3 regions of the Streptomyces sp. NPDC006197 genome follow, and region 2 is predicted to be linked to each of the others. Evidence: riboswitches for the same ligand, from Rfam matches in the RefSeq annotation. Region 2 holds a riboswitch; each other region holds the start of a gene.
The links. A riboswitch is a leader RNA that binds a small molecule or an ion and turns the genes downstream of it on or off. The one in region 2 is predicted to bind S-adenosylmethionine.
Positions count from the first base shown of each region.

Region 1: linked by a shared signal. The riboswitch ahead of ABZ318_RS28160 (aminotransferase class V-fold PLP-dependent enzyme) and the one ahead of ABZ318_RS09950 (IclR family transcriptional regulator) in region 2 are both predicted to bind S-adenosylmethionine.
Region 3: linked by a shared signal. The riboswitch ahead of thrC (threonine synthase) and the one ahead of ABZ318_RS09950 (IclR family transcriptional regulator) in region 2 are both predicted to bind S-adenosylmethionine.

Region 1 covers NZ_JBEXSZ010000109.1:12,724-18,754, reverse strand. The annotation lists gene ABZ318_RS28175 (hypothetical protein) at 1-243, opposite strand; gene ABZ318_RS28170 (rhomboid family intramembrane serine protease) at 404-1,138, shown strand; gene ABZ318_RS28165 (Lrp/AsnC ligand binding domain-containing protein) at 1,135-1,416, shown strand; gene ABZ318_RS28160 (aminotransferase class V-fold PLP-dependent enzyme) at 1,488-2,879, opposite strand; SAM riboswitch class IV at 3,089-3,205, opposite strand; gene trpD (anthranilate phosphoribosyltransferase) at 3,292-4,356, opposite strand; gene ABZ318_RS28150 (cytochrome bc complex cytochrome b subunit) at 4,484-6,031, opposite strand, start outside.
Region 2 covers NZ_JBEXSZ010000022.1:53,119-59,149, reverse strand. The annotation lists gene ABZ318_RS09965 (isoprenylcysteine carboxyl methyltransferase family protein) at 1-367, shown strand, start outside; gene ABZ318_RS09960 (NAD(P)/FAD-dependent oxidoreductase) at 364-1,395, shown strand; gene ABZ318_RS09955 (DUF2071 domain-containing protein) at 1,399-2,064, opposite strand; SAM riboswitch class I at 2,395-2,536, shown strand; gene ABZ318_RS09950 (IclR family transcriptional regulator) at 2,726-3,448, shown strand; gene ABZ318_RS09945 (VOC family protein) at 3,504-3,872, opposite strand; gene ABZ318_RS09940 (DJ-1/PfpI family protein) at 3,986-4,711, opposite strand; gene ABZ318_RS09935 (helix-turn-helix transcriptional regulator) at 5,360-5,749, shown strand; gene modA (molybdate ABC transporter substrate-binding protein) at 5,840-6,031, shown strand, end outside.
Region 3 covers NZ_JBEXSZ010000068.1:31,644-37,674, forward strand. The annotation lists gene ABZ318_RS21725 (MoaD/ThiS family protein) at 370-648, opposite strand; gene thrC (threonine synthase) at 663-1,970, opposite strand; SAM riboswitch class I at 1,964-2,162, opposite strand; gene ABZ318_RS21735 (glucosyl-3-phosphoglycerate synthase) at 2,312-3,280, shown strand; gene ABZ318_RS21740 (trehalose-6-phosphate synthase) at 3,373-4,725, shown strand; gene ABZ318_RS21745 (NAD(P)/FAD-dependent oxidoreductase) at 4,768-6,009, opposite strand.

The sequences.
Region 1 (6,031 bases), on a different contig from region 2:
TCAGGAGGCGGCGCCCGGCCTGTCCACCAGTTCGATCTGGTCCACCGCGTTGCACCAGCGGCAGCGGACCGACTCGATGGTCTCACTCACCACCTGCCGCTCCTCGACCGTCGGGTCTCCTGCGAGGTCCAGATGGACGTACTCCACGACCTTGGAGGAGCGGGTCACGTCGAAGCGGGTCAGATTGCCGCAGAGCGTGCAGCGCCAGCGGGTCTCGTCGGTCGGCAGGGGAACCGTCGTCATCGGTGCCGTCCTTCTTCCTGTTGCGTGGTACCAGGTACGGGAGCCGCGGTGCGCCGTCGAACTGCGGTCGGTGGTGCCCGTAACCCTACGGCCTCGCGGGGAGCACGGGGCACGGCGAGGCACTCTGTCCACTTCGGCCCCGGTACGCCATGATCTGTCCATGATCGATTGGCGAGGCGGGGTCCTCGGTGCCTGGCGGGGCGTCCGCGGCGGCCCCACGGTGACGTACGGGCTGATCGCCGCCTGCTGCCTCCTCTTCGTGAGCAGCCCGGTCGCCGGACTCAGTCCGGCGTACGGCACGGGCGACGGGCTCCTGGGCGCCCAGGGCGCCTACTTCCGCCGCTGGGGCGTGGTCCCCGCCGAGCTGACGGGCGGCGACCCGCACGCCCTGCTCACGCCGCTGACCGCGCTCTTCGTCCACGGCAGCTGGCTCCACCTGCTCGGCAACATGCTCTTCCTCTACGTCTTCGGAGCGATGGCCGAGGAGCGCATGGGCCCGGTCGGGTTCTGCCTCTTCTACCTGGGCACCGGCTATGTCGCCCTGTGCGGGTACGCGGTGGTGCACGCGGACAGCGAGCAGACCCTGGTCGGGGCCTCCGGGGCGATCTCGGCGGTGCTCGGGGCCTTCCTCTTCCTCTTCCCGCGCTCCCGCGTCACCAGCCTCTTCCCCTTCCTGTTCTTCCTGCCGCTGCGCTTCCCCGCCTGGATCGTGCTGATCTTCTGGTTCACGCTGCAGTGGCTGGCCGCGCGGGCGGCGGGCGCGGGGCCCGGCGTCGCCTATCTGGCCCATGTCGTGGGCTTCTCGGTCGGCTTCCTCTACGCCTGGGGGCGCTTCCGCGGTGGGGATAGAGTGAAGGCCCAAGCCGCGGCGACCGAGGGAGAAAGCCAGCCGTGATCACCGCGATCGTGCTCATCAAGACCAGCGTGGACCGCATCCCCGAGATCGCCGAGTCGATCGCCGCGCTCGACAGCGTCAGCGAGGTCTTCTCGGTCACCGGTACGTACGACCTGATCGCCATGGTCCGGGTGCCGCGCCACGACGACCTGGCGGACGTGATCCCCGGCCGCATCAGCAAGATCCCCGGCGTCGAGGCCACGGACACGCACGTCGCCTTCCGGACGTACTCCCAGCACGACCTGGAGGCGGCCTTCGCCATCGGCCTGGAGTCCTGACACCTCGCGCCCGGCACGACTGAAGGGGGCCTCCCGATCGGGAGGCCCCCTTCACCCGTACGAGTGAGTGATCAGCCGCGGTCGGGGACGCAGCGGCCGTCCTCGGTGCGGTACTTCCACTGCGCGCCGTCCCGGACGAGCTCCTTCACCGCGCCGACGAACCGCTCCACGTGCTCGTCCGGCGTACCGGCGCCGAAGCTCACCCGGATGGCGTTGAGGGACCTCTCCCCCGGGTTCGCCTCGGGCGCACCGCACTCGCCCGGGTCCTGCGGGTCGCTGCCGAGCAGGGTGCGGACCAGCGGGTGGGCGCAGAAGAGGCCGTCGCGGACGCCGATGCCGTACTCGGCGGAGAGCGCGGCGGCGAAGTGGGAGCTGTTCCAGCCCTCCACGACGAAGGAGATGACGCCCACGCGGGGCGCGTCGTCGCCGAAGAGCGAGAGCACGCGCACCTCGGGCACCTCGGCCAGGCCCTCGCGGACCTTCGCGATCAGGTGCCGCTCACGGGCGACGAGGGAGTCGAAGCCGGCCTCGGTGAGCGCCTTGCAGGCGGAGGCGATCGAGTAGACGCCGATGACGTTCGGCGAACCGGCTTCGTGCCGGGCCGAGGTGGTGTGCCACTCCACGTCCACACCACCGTCGGCCCGACGGGCCACCTTGCGGGACGCTCCACCGCCCGCGAGGTAGGGCTCGGAATCCTGCAGCCAGTCGGCGCGGCCGGCGAGCACGCCGGAGCCGAAGGGCGCGTACAGCTTGTGCCCGGAGAAGGCGACCCAGTCCACGTCCAACTCCCGTACAGAGACGGGGTGGTGGGGGGCAAGCTGGGCGGCGTCGAGCACGATCCGGGCGCCGTGCGCGTGCGCGGCGGCGGCCAGTTCCCGCACCGGCCACAGCTCGCCGGTGACGTTGGAGGCTCCGGTGACGCAGACCAGGGCGGGGCCGTACGGATCGCGGTCGGCGAGGGCCCGCTCCAGGGTCTCGACGGCCTGCCCGGGGGTGCGCGGCGCGTTGAGGTAGGTGACGCGGGCGTCCCGCCACGGCAGCAGCGAGGCGTGGTGCTCGGTCTCGAAGACGAAGACCTCGCAGCCGGCGGGGAGGGTGGCGGCGAGCAGGTTGAGCGAGTCCGTGGTGGAGCGGGTGAAGACGACCTGGTCGTCGGGGCGGCAGTCGAGGAACTCCGCGACGGTGACGCGGCTGTTCTCGAAGAGGTCGGTGGAGAGCTGGGAGAGGTAGCCGGCGCCGCGGTGGACGCTGCCGTAGTAGGGGGCGTACGCGGCGACGTCGTCCCAGACCCGCTGGAGGGCCGGCGCGCTGGCCGCATAGTCGAGCGCCGCGTAGGTCACCTCGCCGCCGGTGACGAGCGGGACGGTCACGTCCCGGCCGAGGACCGGCAGCGGGGTGTCGCAGCAGGGGTCGGCGGACCCGGAGTCGGCGGTGGCGGCGGCGGCGTTCGGGTATGCGGACATGGCGGTATCTCCCGGCGGGCGGTGCGGAATGGCTTCGGTGAATCCCGTACGCGGCCGGGTGCGGCGGGGCACGGGTGATGCCTCGGAGGGCGTGCGGGTACGCGGAAGGGACCCTGTTCCGAGGGTGAAGAAGGGGCGGACTCGCCCTATCGCATTCGCTTGCTCACGGAAAACGCTCCTCGACTGACCAGGACCCCTGGTGTTCGAGGGATCCGCGCTTGCCGTAGACCTCGCTGCCTACGGCCTGGTCATCACCCGGGGCACCCCGCCACGGAAGGAGGGTTGCCGGACAGCAAGCCGGGGCCAAAACGCTGTCACTCGTGACCTGTAGAGCATCCTGCCACAGGAGCGCCGAAGCGCAAGACCCCGGTCCGCATGGTGGACCGGGGTCGTACGACGGACGGGTTACGGGTCACGCGTTGCTGGCGGCGACCCATCGCTCCAGGGACCGGAGGGCCGCGCCGGAGTCGATCGACTCGGCCGCCTTCGCGATGCCCGCGCCCAACTGCTCCGCCAGGGTGCCCGTGCCGGGCTCCAGGGCGGTGAGCGCCGCCGCCGCGTTGAGCAGCACCGCGTCCCGTACCGGCCCGGTCTCCCCCGCGAGCAGCCGGCGGGCCACGTCGGCGTTGTACGAGGGATCGCCTCCGCGCAGGGCCTCCAGGGGGACGAGCTCGATGCCGACGTCCCGCGGGTCGAAGCGCTCCTCGGTGACACCGCCGTCCCGGACCACCCAGACCCGCGAGGTGGCGGTGGTCGTCAGCTCGTCCAGGCCGTCGTCGCCGCGGAAGACCAGGGCGGAGTTGCCGCGCTCGGCGAGGACGCCGGCGACGATCGGCGCCATGCGCGGGTCGGCGACCCCGACGGCCTGGGCCTTCACCTTGGCCGGGTTGGTCAGCGGGCCCAGGACGTTGAAGGTGGTCCGGATGCCCAGCTGGCCGCGGGCCGCGGCGACGTGCCGCAGCGAGGGGTGGAACTTCACGGCGAAGCAGATGGTGATGCCGGCTTCCTCGGCGACCTCGGCGACCCGCCGCGGGGTGAGGTCGAGGTTGACGCCGAGCTTCTCCAGGACGTCGGAGGAGCCGGAGGCGGAGGAGGCGGCGCGGTTGCCGTGCTTGACGACCTTCGTGCCCGTGCCGGCGACGACGATGGACGCCATCGTGGAGATGTTGACGGTCTTGGCGCCGTCGCCGCCGGTGCCGACGATGTCGACGGCGGGGCCGGGCACCTCGATCGTGTTGGCGTGCGCGTACATGGTGCGGACGAGGCCGGTGATCTCCTGGACGGTCTCGCCCTTGGCCCGCAGCGCCACCAAAAATCCGGCGATCTGCGCGTCGGTCGCCTCGCCGTTCATGATCAGGTCCATCGCCCAGGCGGTGTCGTCGGCGGAGAGGTCCTCGCCGTCGAGCAGACCGTTCAGCAGGACGGGCCAGGAGCGGCCCGCCGACGTAGGTCCTCCAGCGGGGGTCGCAGCGCTCATGGCAGCTCCTGGTGATCACGTGACGGATACGGTCCCACCCTATCGACCTCCGGGGACGGCAAAGAGCCCCGTCCATCGAATGGACGGGGCTCTTGCCGTGGCGACCTCAGGTCAGGTGTTCAGGTGATCAGTGGTGGCCGTGGCCGCTCTGGATCTCCTTGTACTCCTCGACCGTGGGCTTGGCGATCTGGCTGTCCTCGCCGTAGTAGCCCTTGTTGAGCTTGACCCGGAGCTTCTCCATGCGGCCGATCTTGCGCTCCACGCCGTTCTCGTCGACGGCCGGCGGAAGCTCCGCGGCCTCGTACTGCTCGTGCGCCGTGAGGCGGTGCAGCTCGCCCTGGCTGAGCGGCTCGTGGACCTCGACGAACTCACCGTGCGGCAGGCGCTTGATGATGCCCGACTCGCGGCCGTGCAGCACCTTGTCCTTGTCACGGCGCTGGAGGCCGAGGCAGATCCGCTTGGTGGCGACGAACGCGATGACCGGACCGACGAAGAAGAAGATCCGCACGAACCAGGTGATCGAGTTCAGCGACAGGTGGAAGTGGGTCGCCCAGAGGTCGTTTCCACCACCCACGAGCATGATCATGTACGCGGTGATCCAGGCGACGCCGAAGGCGGTGCGCGTCGGAGCGTTGCGCGGGCGCTGTGCGATGTGGTGCTCGCGCTTGTCGCCGGTGATCCAGGACTCGATGAACGGGTAGACCGCGATGGCCGCGAGGACCGCCGGGAAGATCGCCAGCGGGATCATCACGCCGAGGACCAGCGTGTGGCCCCACAGGTTGATCTCCCAGCCCGGCATGACACGGATCAGACCCTCGGCGAAGCCCATGTACCAGTCGGGCTGGGCGCCGGTGGACACCTGGTCCGGACGGTACGGGCCGATGGCCCAGATCGGGTTGATCGAGGCGATCGCCGCGATGACCGCGATGACGCCGAAGACCAGGAAGAAGAAGCCTCCGGCCTTCGCCATGTACACGGGCAGCAGCGGCATGCCGACGACGTTGTTGTTCGTCCGGCCGGGGCCGGCGAACTGCGTGTGCTTGTGGACGAACACCAGGATGAGGTGGGCGACCACGAGGCCCAGCATGATGCCGGGGAGCAGCAGCACGTGCGCCGAGTAGAACCGGGCGACGAAGTCGCCGCCGGGGAACTCGCCGCCGAACAGGAACATCGACAGGTACGTGCCGAGGACCGGCACGGACAGGATCGCGCCCTGCATGAAGCGGACACCGGTGCCGGAGAGCAGGTCGTCCGGGAGCGAGTAACCGGTGAAGCCGGTGAACATGCCCAGGAAGAACAGCAGGAAGCCGAACAGCCAGTTGATCTCACGCGGCTTGCGGAACGCGCCGGTGAAGAACACGCGCATCATGTGCACGAACATGCCGGCGAGGAAGATCAGCGCCGCCCAGTGGTGGATCTGCCGGATCAGCAGGCCACCGCGCACCTCGAAGGAGATGTGCATGGTCGAGTTGAACGCCTCGGACATCAGCTGTCCCTGGAGCGGGACGTACGGTCCGACGTACTCCACCTCGTTCATCGACGGGTGGAAGAACATCGTCAGGTAGACGCCCGTCAGGATGATGATGAGGAAGCTGTAGAGGCAGACCTCGCCCAGCATGAAGGACCAGTGGTCCGGGAAGATCTTCCGCATGTTGGCCTTGGCCAGCGTGTAGAT
Region 2 (6,031 bases):
CGTCGAGCCCTGGGCGGCCGACCGGCCCTTCCTGCCGCTGCTCGGCTGGCCCGCACTCGCCCTCACGCTGGCCGCCCAAGCGCTGCGATGGTGGTGCGTCGGCACGCTCGGGCCCCGCTGGCACACTCGGGTGCTGATCGTCCCCGGTCTCCCGCTCGTCGCCTCCGGCCCCTACCGCCGTCTCCGGCACCCCAACTACGTCGCGGTCGTCGTCGAGGGCGCGGCCCTGCCCCTGGTGCACACCGCCTGGGTGACCGCCCTGGGCTTCTCGCTCCTGAACGCGGCCCTGCTCACCGTCCGCATCCGCTGCGAGAACACCGCGTTGGCGCCTTCGCACGCCCTCTCCTCCACCGGTGCCGCGTCGTGATCGACCTCCTCGTCGTCGGCGGCGGTCCGGCGGGTCTGGCCACCGCGATCCACGGAGCGCGACGGGGCTTCGACGTCATGGTCGCCGAGCCGCGGCCGGCGCCGATCGACAAGGCCTGCGGAGAGGGACTGATGCCCTCGGCGGTGCACGCCTTGAGGGCCCTCGACGTGCATGTGCCCGGCCCGTGCCTTCGAGGCATCCGCTATGTCGACGCCGCCGGCGACCGGAGCGCCGAAGCCCGGTTCCGCACCGGGTCCGGACTCGGCGTACGCCGGACCGTGCTGCACGAGGCGCTCGCCGCCCGGGCCGCCCGGCTCGGCGTTCCGGTCGTCCCGCACCGCGTCCGCCAAGTGACCCAGTCCGAGGCGTACGTGACCGCCGACGGGATCACCGCCCGCTATCTCGTGGCGGCCGACGGACTGCACTCCCCCACCCGGCGCGCGCTCGGCCTGACCGTACGGCCGTCCGCCGCCCGGCGGCACACGCCCCGGTACGGACTGCGGCGCCACTACGCCGTCGAGCCCTGGACCGACCTGGTCGAGGTGCACTGGTCCACCGACTGCGAGGCGTACGTCACCCCGCTCGGACCGGGGCAGGTCGGCGTCGCCATCCTCACCTCACGCCAACTGCCCTTCGACGAACAGCTGACCCGTTTCCCCCACTTGGCCGCCCGTCTGCGCACCGCCGACCGGACGCCGGTCAGGGGCGCCGGGCCGCTCCGCCAGCAGGCCCGTTCCCGGGTGGCCGGCCGGGTGCTGTTCGTCGGCGACGCCGCCGGGTACGTCGACGCGCTGACCGGCGAGGGCCTCACCCTCGCCCTGACGGCGGCGGACACCCTCGTGCGCTGTCTTCGCGAGGGCCGCCCGCAGGCGTACGAACAGGCCTGGTGGCGTCTGTCCCGCAGTTACCGCCTGCTGACGAGGTCCCTGCTCTGGGTCCGGAACCAGCCACCGCTGGCTCCCCTGATCATGCCGACGGCTGCCCGGTTCCCCGGCCTGTTCCAGGGCGCCGTGAACCTGCTCGCCTGACCGTCACCGTCGGAGCACCGGCCGAGGAGGGCCGAGGAGAACGGGACCGACCCCCGGGGACACGTGCACCAGCGGCGGGGGTTCCGGATCGGGAAGACCCGCGCTCCGGGTGAGCGTCTGCTCCAACTCCCCGACCGTCCCCCGCCTCAGCGTCCAGGGCTCGTGGTCCACCGGGGTGAGCCACAGGAGGCCCGCGCGCCGCGAGAAGGCGGCCCACCTCGAAGTGAGCCAGTCGTCGAGGGGCGACATCTCCTCGACCGGCGCGCCCGCACGGACCCCCAGCCGGTATCCGACGCCCTCCGCGCCCCGACGCCGGCCGCCGTAGAACGTGTCGGCGCCGCGCTCCCGCACCGTCAGGTCCGCCGGCCGGTAACGCACCCCGAGCGCCTGCCCGGCCAGCAGGTAGGGCGCGGTGACGTCGAGGGAGAAGAACCACAGCCCGCTGCGTCCGTCGGGCAGCCGCACGTACGTCCGCAGGTTCGTCTCGGGAAAGGCAGCGGGAGGCAGCGGCACGACCCCCAGCCCGCGGACGGACGACATCATGAACGGCGTCAGACTGACCCAGGCCCGGCCCTCGAACCGATCCACGAGCAAGCCCCTGGGAAGCAGGCGCTGAACGGCCTCGGCCTCGTACCTCCAGTGCACCATCGCGAGCCGCTCCCACCGCATGCTCAGCAACGGGAAGGCGACGGACCCGGGGGCTCGTCGGGGCGGCGTCCTCGTCAACACCTTCTCCAAAGCTCGCAGACCGGTCCTGCCGGCGGACCCGGCCACCGACGAGCGGCACACCAGCCCTGTGACCGCCCGTCCATGCTGTGGGCTGCCGCGCGATCGCCGCGGCAGCGACACGGCCCGAGGGTGATGACGGGCCTTGTGCGGGCGGGACGGAGGCGGGCGGGACGGAGGTGGCCCTCGCCCCTGCCGCGAGGGCGTGCTCTGCCGGCCGCGTGGCCGAAAGCCGTTGGCAGGTCGCCCCGGGAGTCTTGTATGGTTCCTCGCGAATCATCCAGAGGGGTGGAGGGACCGGCCCTACGAAGCCCCGGCAACTCCCCGGTCGACTCGGCGTTCCATGTTCGCGCCGCGCCGTCGGGATCAGTGCCAACTCCGGCCCGCGCCAACGTGGCGCGGGAAAAGATGAGGAGACACGGTGCTCTCTGTGCTGCCTTCCGCCCAGGCTCTGTCCACGCCGGGCTTTCCCCGTACCCGTCTCGTGACCACCGCGGCGCATCGGCCGACCGCTTCGGCCCTTTCCCGCTGACCACCCCTGCCCTCCCCCGGGCGAGGTCTCCGCGAACCATGGCTCGCGGACGAGACTGGAGTACCCCTTTTCGTGAACGTATCCGACATTTCCAGTGGCGTTGGTGTCCTCGACAAGGCCGCGGTGATCCTCGGTGCGCTGGCGTCGGGCCCGGCCACTCTGGCGGAGCTGGTCGCCGCCACCGGCCTGGCGCGGCCCACGGCCCACCGACTCGCCACCGCGCTCGAACGCCACCGCATGGTCGCCAGGGACCTGCGGGGCCGCTTCGTCCTCGGCCCTCGACTCGCCGAACTCTCGGCCGTGGCGGGCGAGGACTGCCTGCTGGCCGCGGCCGGCCCGGTCCTCACCTCGCTCCGGGACACCACCGGCGAGAGCACGCAGCTCTACCGCCGCCAGGGTGAGGTGCGCGTCTGCGTCGCCGCCGCCGAACGGGCCGTCGGCCTGCGCGACATCGTGCCCGTCGGCTCCGCACTCCCCATGAAGGTGGGCTCGGCCGCCCAGGTCCTGCTCGCCTGGGAGGACCCCGAGCGCTACTACCACGGCCTGCAGGGGGCTCGCTTCACGGCCACCGCCCTCAGTGGCGTACGGCGCCGGGGCTGGGCCCAGTCGATCGGTGAACGCGAACCCGGGATGGCCTCCGTCTCGGCGCCGGTGCGCGACCCGGCCCATCGTGTCGTGGCCGCCATCACGGTCACCGGCCCGATCCGACGCCTCACCCGTCACCCTGGCGCCCGGCTCGCGAAGGCCGCCGTCGACGCGGCCGACCGCCTCACCGACGCCATGCGCCACCCCTGACCGCGGCGCCGCGCCCGGCACGGTGGCCGGCCGTGCCGAGCGGTGGGCTACGGCGTCACCGGGCCCGGATCGGCTGGGTGAGGTTCACCGGGTTGCCGTCGGGGTCCTGGATGTGGGCGACGCGCTGTCCCCACGGCATGTCGTTGGCGCCACCACGGACCGAGCCTCCCAGTGCCGCCACCCGGCCGAGCGTCTCGTCGACGTCGTCGACACCGATGCTGAGCAGGATCCGCGGCGCCTCCCGCTCCCCCGGGTCCGCCTTGGCCACCAGCCCGAGGTCGGTGTCGCCGATGCGCAGGCCGAGGGAGAAGACCGGGCCTTCCTCCGGCACCCGGGAGATCTCCTCGGCACCGAACAGTTTCGTGTAGAAGCCGAGCAGGACGTCCGGGTCGGCAGTGAGGATCACCGGCTGGATGGTGGACATGGCACTCCTGTCGAGAACGGTCGTGTCAGCGGGTGGACCGTTCGGGGACGGTGAACTCATCGGCGGAGGGGAAGCCGTGCCGACCAGGCCCGGTGGGCGCGGCCGGGCCCGCCTCAGCGGCCCGGGCGTGAGCTCCAGACGGTGCCCCGGGCCTCGTACTCCAGCATCTCCTCCAGGTTCGTCGCCGTGTCCGCGCCCAGTTCGCGGCGGACCAGCCAGAGCGCGAGTTCGAGGCCGGAGGTGATGCCGCCGGCGGTGACGAGGTCGCCGTCGTCGACGACGCGGGCGTTCTTCAGCAGGCCGCCCTGCTGGGTGAGGTCGGGCCTGGCCTTGTGGTGGGTGGTGCACGAACGGCCCTCGGTGAGCCCGGCGGCCGAGAGGAGCATGACGCCGGTGCACAGGGCGCTGACCGTGAGCCCGGGCCGGACGGCAGCCGCGAGCGCGCGGGGCAGCGTGCCGCGGTCGATCTCGGCCCGGACGCCGGGGCTGTCACGGCGGGCGTAGCCGCCGCCCGGGACGACGAGCAGGTCCGCCCCCTCGGGGGCCCAGGGGCGAATGCCGCGGACGACCGTGCCGTAGGCCGCGGTGACGGTACGGGCGCCGGTGGCGGAGACGTAGCGGACCTCGACCGGGCGCGGGGTGAAGAACCCGGCGCCGGAGAAGACCTCGTACGGGGCGGCGAAGTCGAGTTCCTCGACGCCGTCGAACATCGCGATGTGGACGCGCAGCGGGCGGGTCGGGTCCGGGGCGGCCCCGGAGGCGGGAGAGGCCGCCGTGGCGGCCAGCGCGCCCGTGGCGCCGAGGGCCGTGGTGGCGCGGAGTAATGCCCTGCGGTTCATACGGTGCTCCTGTTCCTGGAGTGACGGTATGAGAGGGGTCGGGCAGCCGTGGCCCACGGTTCCCGCCTGTTTCCGGGAACTCGGCGGGCGGTCCGCCCGCGCGGCGTGGAGAAGTCGTCGCGAGCGGGCCGGGAGTCGTGTCGGGCATGTGGGTCACCTCGCCCCTTCGGTCTTCGTGTTTCCCGGTCGTTCCGGCCCGTCGATGCTGTCCGGCCACCCATCTCACCCAAACCGACCTAACAGGTGAGGAAAGCCACTGACTCCAGCGGGAACTGACCGGTGGCCGAAGACGACTCGACGCGCTGCCCACACGCAGACGTTTCCCTTCCTCCCCTTGTGATGTCGAGGCGGCGCCCGCCACGGCCTGCGAGGACCGCTCGGCCCTCGACCTGTGCGTGGGAACGGCTGGATCGAGCCCGTACGACGGACGGGGGCGGCATGGCGTCCGCTGCGCCACCCCCGTCCTCACGTCAACGCGGTCACCGGGATCTGGATCGGCACCCATCGGCTTCCCGGCACCCCTTCGTCCGAGGGCTGAGACCGCCGGGCAGCTCTGCTTGTCCCTTCCTCCAAGCCGCCTCTCATTCGCGATGGAGGGTCCTACGTGTTTGTTGCAGATGAGAGCCAGGGAGCCCTACGGTGTCGCATATGCAGTCCTACACCATCGGGCAGGCCGCTCGTCTGCTGGGCGTCAGCCCGGACACCGCGCGGCGCTGGGCCGACGCGGGCCGGGTCGCCACCCACCGCGACGAGAGCGGCCGGCGCGTCATCGACGGCACGTCGCTCGCCGCGTTCTCCGTGGAGATCGCCCAGGGCGACGACGAGGACGTGGCGTACACGACGGCACGCAACGCGTTCCCGGGCATCGTCACGGAGATCAGGCTCGGTGACATCGCGGCCCAGGTCACCGTCCAGGCCGGGCCGCACCGTCTGGTCTCCCTCCTCACCCGCGAGGCCGTGGAGGAGCTGGGACTGGAAGTCGGCATGCAGGCCACCGCCCGCGTGAAGTCGACCAGCGTGCACATCGACCGCACCTGACATCCCTCACGCAGTACCGCAGGAACTTCGGCCGTCGGCGCGGCCGGCCTCCCACCGCACCTTCCGTTCGTCCCCAGGAGACCAGACCTCATGTCCCTCGCTCTCACCCCTGCCGGACGTCGTGCCACTGCCGCCGTCCTCACCGCCGCTCTGCTGGTGCCGCTCGCGGCCTGCTCGTCGAGCGACGACAGCAAGAAGGACACCGGCGGCTCGGCGGGCTCCGGCGCGGGCTCCGCACCGCAGGCGAACCTGACCGTCCTCGCGGCCGCGTCCCTGACGGAC
Region 3 (6,031 bases), on a different contig from region 2:
GCCCTTGCGCGGGACCCGCACTTCGCGGACCCGGGTCAGACCTCTGCGCCGGAACGCGTCGACCGCGGCTGAATGTATCTGCCCAACTGCCCTCTGCAACAGGCCATTCGACCGAGAATTCTGGGCATGGCGGAAAGGGGAATTGGGGAGAATCCCCTGGATCACGGGGCAAGTCGGGCCCGGCAAAGCGTGCAGAAGGTACACAACGCGCACGCACTTTGGCTGCTTCTTGTCGCGCGGAGACGCATTCTCATATGCGTCTGGCATGAGCAGCGGAGGGGACTTCCCCAACTCTACCGCGCTCAACCATGCAGAATTGCCCCTTCCGCTTATCGCGCGGAAGGGGCAATTCGTACTGACTGGTAAGGCTCAGCAGCCTCCGGCGACGGCCGGGATGATCGAGACGCCCGCGCCGGCCGGGGTGGCCGTCTCCAGGCCCTGCTCGAAGCGCACGTCGTCGTCGTTCACGTAGACGTTGACGAAGCGGCGCAGCTTGCCCTGGTCGTCCAGGACGCGGGCGGCGATGCCCGTGTGGTTCTTCTCCAGGTCGGCGATGACCTCGGCGAGGGTCGCGCCCTCGGCCTGGACCTCGGCCTGGCCGCCCGTGTAGGTGCGGAGGATGGTGGGGATGCGGACGTTCACGGCCATGTGTTCGTAACCTTTCAGAGCGCCAGGCCGGCGTCGCGGAACGCGTCCAGGCTCGGGCGGATGGTGGCGGTCGCCTGAGAGGTGTCGGCCACCGCGTCCAGGGTCTTGAGTCCGTCGCCGGTGTTGAGGACGACGGTGGTGAGGTCCGGGTCGATCAGACCCGCCTCGACGAGCTTCTTCGTCACGCCGACGGTCACGCCGCCCGCGGTCTCCGCGAAGATGCCCTCGGTCTGCGCGAGGAGCTTGATCGCGTCCACGACCTGCTCGTCGTTCACGTCCTCCACGGCGCCGCCGGTCCGGCGGGCGATGTCGAGGACGTAGGGGCCGTCGGCCGGGTTGCCGATGGCGAGCGACTTGGCGATGGTGTTCGGCTTCTGCGGCCGGACGACGTCGTGGCCGGCCTTGAAGGCGGCGGAGACCGGGGAGCAGCCCTCGGCCTGGGCGCCGAAGATCTTGTACGGCTTGTCCTCGACGAGGCCCAGCTTGATGAGCTCCTGCAGACCCTTGTCGATCTTCGTGAGCTGGGAGCCGGAGGCGATCGGGATGACGAGCTGGTCGGGGATGACCCAGCCGAGCTGCTCGCAGATCTCGTACGCGAGCGTCTTGGAGCCCTCGCCGTAGTACGGGCGGAGGTTGACGTTCACGAAGCCCCAGCCCTCGCCGAGCGGGTCGCCGATGAGCTCCGAGCAGAAGCGGTTGACGTCGTCGTAGTTGCCCTCGATGGCGACGAGGTCACCGCCGTAGACACCGGCCATGACGACCTTGCCCTGCTCCAGGTCGTGCGGGATGAACACGCAGGAGCGGAAGCCGGCGCGGGCGGCGGCGGCGCCGACGGCGCCGGCCAGGTTGCCGGTGGAGGAGCAGGAGAGGGTGGTGAAGCCGAAGGCGCGGGCGGCTTCGAGGGCCTGGGCGACGACCCGGTCCTTGAAGGAGTGGGTCGGGTTGCCGGAGTCGTCCTTGACGAAGAGCTTGCCGGGGGCGACGCCGATCTCGCGGGCGAGGTTGTCGGCCTGGACGAGCTTGGTCCAGCCGGGGTTCAGGTTCGGCTTCTCGGCGACGTCGGCGGGGACGGGCAGCAGCGGGGCGTAGCGCCAGATGTTGGCGGGGCCGGCCTCGATCTGCTTGCGCAGCGCCTCGGGGTCGCCGGTGGGAAGCTCGTACGCGACTTCGAGCGGTCCGAAACAGAGTTCGCAGGCGAAGATCGGGCCGAGCGGGAAGACCTCACCGCATTCGCGACAGGAGAGTCCGGACGCGGGACCGAGGTCGACGGTGGCGGGGGTAGCGGTCTGTACAGCCATGGAGGCGAGGCCCTTTCTCCTCATCTTTCCCATTGACGAATTTTTCGCCATGAGACGGATTTGGCACCTTCCCTAGCCGGGGACCTCGCGCAAACAAGCTGCGTCCGTCAGGACACCACTAGGGGTGGTGGCCGGGAGACGGGTGGGCGAGACAAACCGACTGGAGGGTTGCCGGGGCTTCAACGGGCCGTTTCCCTCTGCCCCTCTGGATGAGCGGTATTCGATTGTGAAGCGCGGTGGACTTTCGTTCCTGCGCTCCGACGCGGGCGGCACCCCGACGTGCATCGGGCATCCGCGTTGTTCAAGACTGTAACCGAAGGCCCGGAGGCGTGGACCGGCCGTCCGAACCGCGAGATGGAGATCAGGTGCTGGAAGAGGTGGAGCGCTGGCTGGACCGGCGGTCCTGGTCCGTGGCGGACAGGCCGCTGGAGCGGATCCTCGCCGCCAAGCGGAACACGAAGGTCAGCGTCGTCCTGCCGGCGCTGAACGAGGAGGCGACGGTCGGGGACATCGTCGCCGTGATCCGCCGCGAGCTGATGACGGAGGCGGTGCCGCTCGTCGACGAGCTGGTGGTGATCGACTCGGGTTCCACGGACCGCACGGCGGAGGTGGCCGCGGCCGCCGGCGCGCGGGTGGTCGCGCGGGACTCGATACTCCCCCGGATACCGGCCGTGCCCGGCAAGGGCGAGGTCCTGTGGCGGTCGCTGATGGTGACGAGCGGGGACGTCGTGTGCTTCGTCGACGCGGACCTGCGGGACTTCTCGGCGGACTTCGTGACGGGGATCGTGGGCCCGCTCCTCACCGACCCGGACGTCGACTTCGTGAAGGCGATGTACGACCGCCCCTTCGGCACCGAACTCGACGGGCTCGCCTCCGGCAGGACTCCGGGCCAGGGCGGCAGGGTGACGGAGCTGGTGGCCCGCCCGCTGCTCAACCTCCACTGGCCGCGGCTGGCCGGCTTCGTGCAGCCCCTCGGCGGCGAGTACGCGGCACGCCGCTCGCTCCTTGAGCGCCTCCCGTTCCCCGTCGGTTACGGAGTGGAGCTGGGCCTGCTCGTGGACGCCCTGCACACGGTGGGCCTGGACGCGCTCGCACAGGTGGACGTGGGGGTGCGCAAGCACCGGCACCAGGACGGGCAGGCGCTGGGCCGGATGGCGGCGGCGATCTACCGGACGGCGCAGCTGCGGCTCTCGCGGGGGCATCTGGTGCGGCCGTGGCTGACGCAGTTCGAGCGGGGCGAGAAGGGCTTCGAGCCGCGGACGTACGCGGTGGACACGGAGGAGCGCCCGCCGATGGCCGAGATCACGGAGTACGCGCAGCGGCGCGTGGCGTGACGCGGCGCCCGCCGCGGCGACTGAGCGTGGCCGGATCAGCCTGTCTCGTATACGTACGTTTGAGCGTTTACGGGACGGGCTAGGTTCGCCACATGGCTACTGTGCTCGTCGCATCCAACCGGGGCCCCGTCTCGTACGTGCTCGGCGAGGGCGGCTCGCTCGACGCCCGAAGGGGCGGCGGCGGCCTGGTCTCGGGTCTGAGCGCCATCGGCTCCCAGGACAGTCTCTGGGTGTGCGCGGCGCTCGGCGAGGGCGACCGGGAGGCGGTCCGGCGGGGCATCGCCGAACCGGGCGTCCGCATGCTGGACATCGATCCGTCCGTGTACGCCGACGCGTACAACGGCATCGCGAACTCGGTGCTGTGGTTCCTCCACCACCACCTGTACGACATCCCGCGCGAGCCGGTCTTCGACGCGGAGTTCCGCCGCCGCTGGGAGTCGTACCGCGCCTACAACCGCGCCTTCGCCGAGGCGCTGGCGGCGGAGGCCGCGGAGGGCGCGGCGGTCCTGGTCCAGGACTACCACCTGGCCCTCGTCCCCGGTCAGCTCCGCGCGCTCCGCCCGGACCTCCGCATCGCCCACTTCACCCACACGCCGTGGGCCTCGCCCCCGTACCTGCGGATGCTCCCGACCGACATCCGCGAGGAACTCCTCCGGGGCATGCTCGGCGCGGACCGGCTGGGCTTCCACACCCGGGCCTGGGCGTCGGCGTTCGAGGAGTGCGCGGGCGACCTCGGGCGCACGCGGGTCGCGGCGTACCCCCTGGGCGTCGACGGCGAGGAGCTGCGGGCGCTGGCGCACCGCCCGGAGGTGGACGAGCGCCTGGCGGGGCTCCGCGCGGAGATCGGCGGCCGCAAGAGCATCGTCAGGGTCGACCGCACGGAGCCGTCGAAGAACATCCTGCGCGGCCTGCTGGCCTACCGGGAGCTCCTGACCACCCACCCGGAATGGCGGGACCGGGTGGTCCACCTGGCCTCGGCGTACCCGTCCCGCCAGGACCTGGACTCCTACCGCACGTACACGACGGCGGTGAGGGATCTGGCGGAGGAGATCAACGCCGAGTTCGGCACGGCGGACTGGCAGCCGGTCCTGGTCTCGGTGAAGGACGACTTCACCCGCTCCCTGGCCGCCTACCGCCTGGCGGACGTGGCCCTGGTGAACCCGGTGCGCGACGGCATGAACCTGGTCGCGAAGGAGATACCGGTCGTCTCGGAGGCGGGCTGCGCCCTCGTCCTGTCCCGGGAGGCGGGCGCCTACGAGGAACTCCACGAGGACGCGCTCACGGTGAACCCCTTCGACGTGACGGAGACCGCCGAGGCCCTGCACGCGGCCCTCACGATGCCCCCGCCCGAACGCACGGACCGCACGAAACGCCTGGCGTCCACGGCCACGTCCCAGCCCCCGCAGCGCTGGTTCCTGAACCAGCTGGAGGCGCTGCGGAGCTAGGTTCCGCCTCTTCGACCGACCGGCCCGTCGAAGGGGCAGGCCCTAGGCGGCGTGGGGCGCCTGGTGCTCCATCCGTTCCTGCATGTGTCCGAAGAACTCCTCCGGTCGCGTCACGCCGGCCGTCACCCGGACGAACTCGTCCTGTGCCGAGCGGCTCCGGGACACGGCGAAGAGCAGTTCCTGCATCTCGGGGGGCGGTGGTTCCAGGACCGCGAACTCGGCCGTGAACTCGTACATGCTCATGACCTCGGAGTCCCTCGCCTCCTGGCAGGCCCCCATGGCTTCGTCGAAGGGCCGACGGCCGCCGAGCGCGTCGTCGAGTGCTCGGGCGCACCGCTCCGCGTCCCGGAAGGCGTCCTGGATGCCCTGGGCGGTGATGGGATCTTTCAGGTATCCGGCGTCGCCCACGAGGATCCAGCCGGGGCCGTAGGGTTTGCGGAGGTAGTTCGGGATGGCCGTGCCGACGAACCGCTCGGCCCGGGTGGCCTTCGAGACCCGTTCGGCGAAGGCCGGCTCGCGGGCCAGCGCGGCGTGGTAGCTGCCCTCGACGTCGCCGCGGTTGGCCTCGAAGTCGCGCATGGGCCAGGCGCAGATGACCATCGTCAGGTCGTCGTTGGTGGGCCATGCGGCGAAGGCGCGGCCCTCGCGGTCGAACGCCTCGAAGGTCCCGTTCATGGGCAGTCCTGCCCAGTAGGTGTAGTAGTAGGCGTTGATCTTGGGCTTCTCCGCGTACGCCGTGGCGCCTGTCGCCTTCGCGACGGACGAGTGGAGTCCGTCGGCGCCGACGACGATCCGGGCGTGGTCGGTGACGGTCCTGCCGTCCTTGCCGTGCCCCTTGGTTCCGGTGACCGTGCCGCCGTCGAACAGGATCTCCTCGACGGTGAAGCCCTGTCGGACCTCGACGCCCGACTCTGTGGCGGCGTCGACGAGGATCTCGTCCAGGACCGTGCGGCGTGGGGCGTAGGAGGCTTCGAAGCCCTCACCGGCAGGGGACCCGGTGATGACGTAGGGGCCGAGGTCGTAGGCATAGGTGTCGATGGGGGGACAGCCGGTCCCGACCACCCGGTCCAGCAGCCCCCAGCGCTCGAGCGCGGCCAGACCGGGCGGGTGGATCAGATGGGTGGAGATCGTGTCGCTCGGGAACGTCGCCCGGTCGACGAGGAGGACCCGGTGACCGAGGCGGGCCAGAAGCATGGCGGTCGGCGCACCCGCACACCGTGCGCCGACGACGATCACGTCGTGGTCATGGGTTTCGGCGCCGGACGCGCCGGCCGTGCTGGTCATGGACCTCACCTGCCGATCGAGC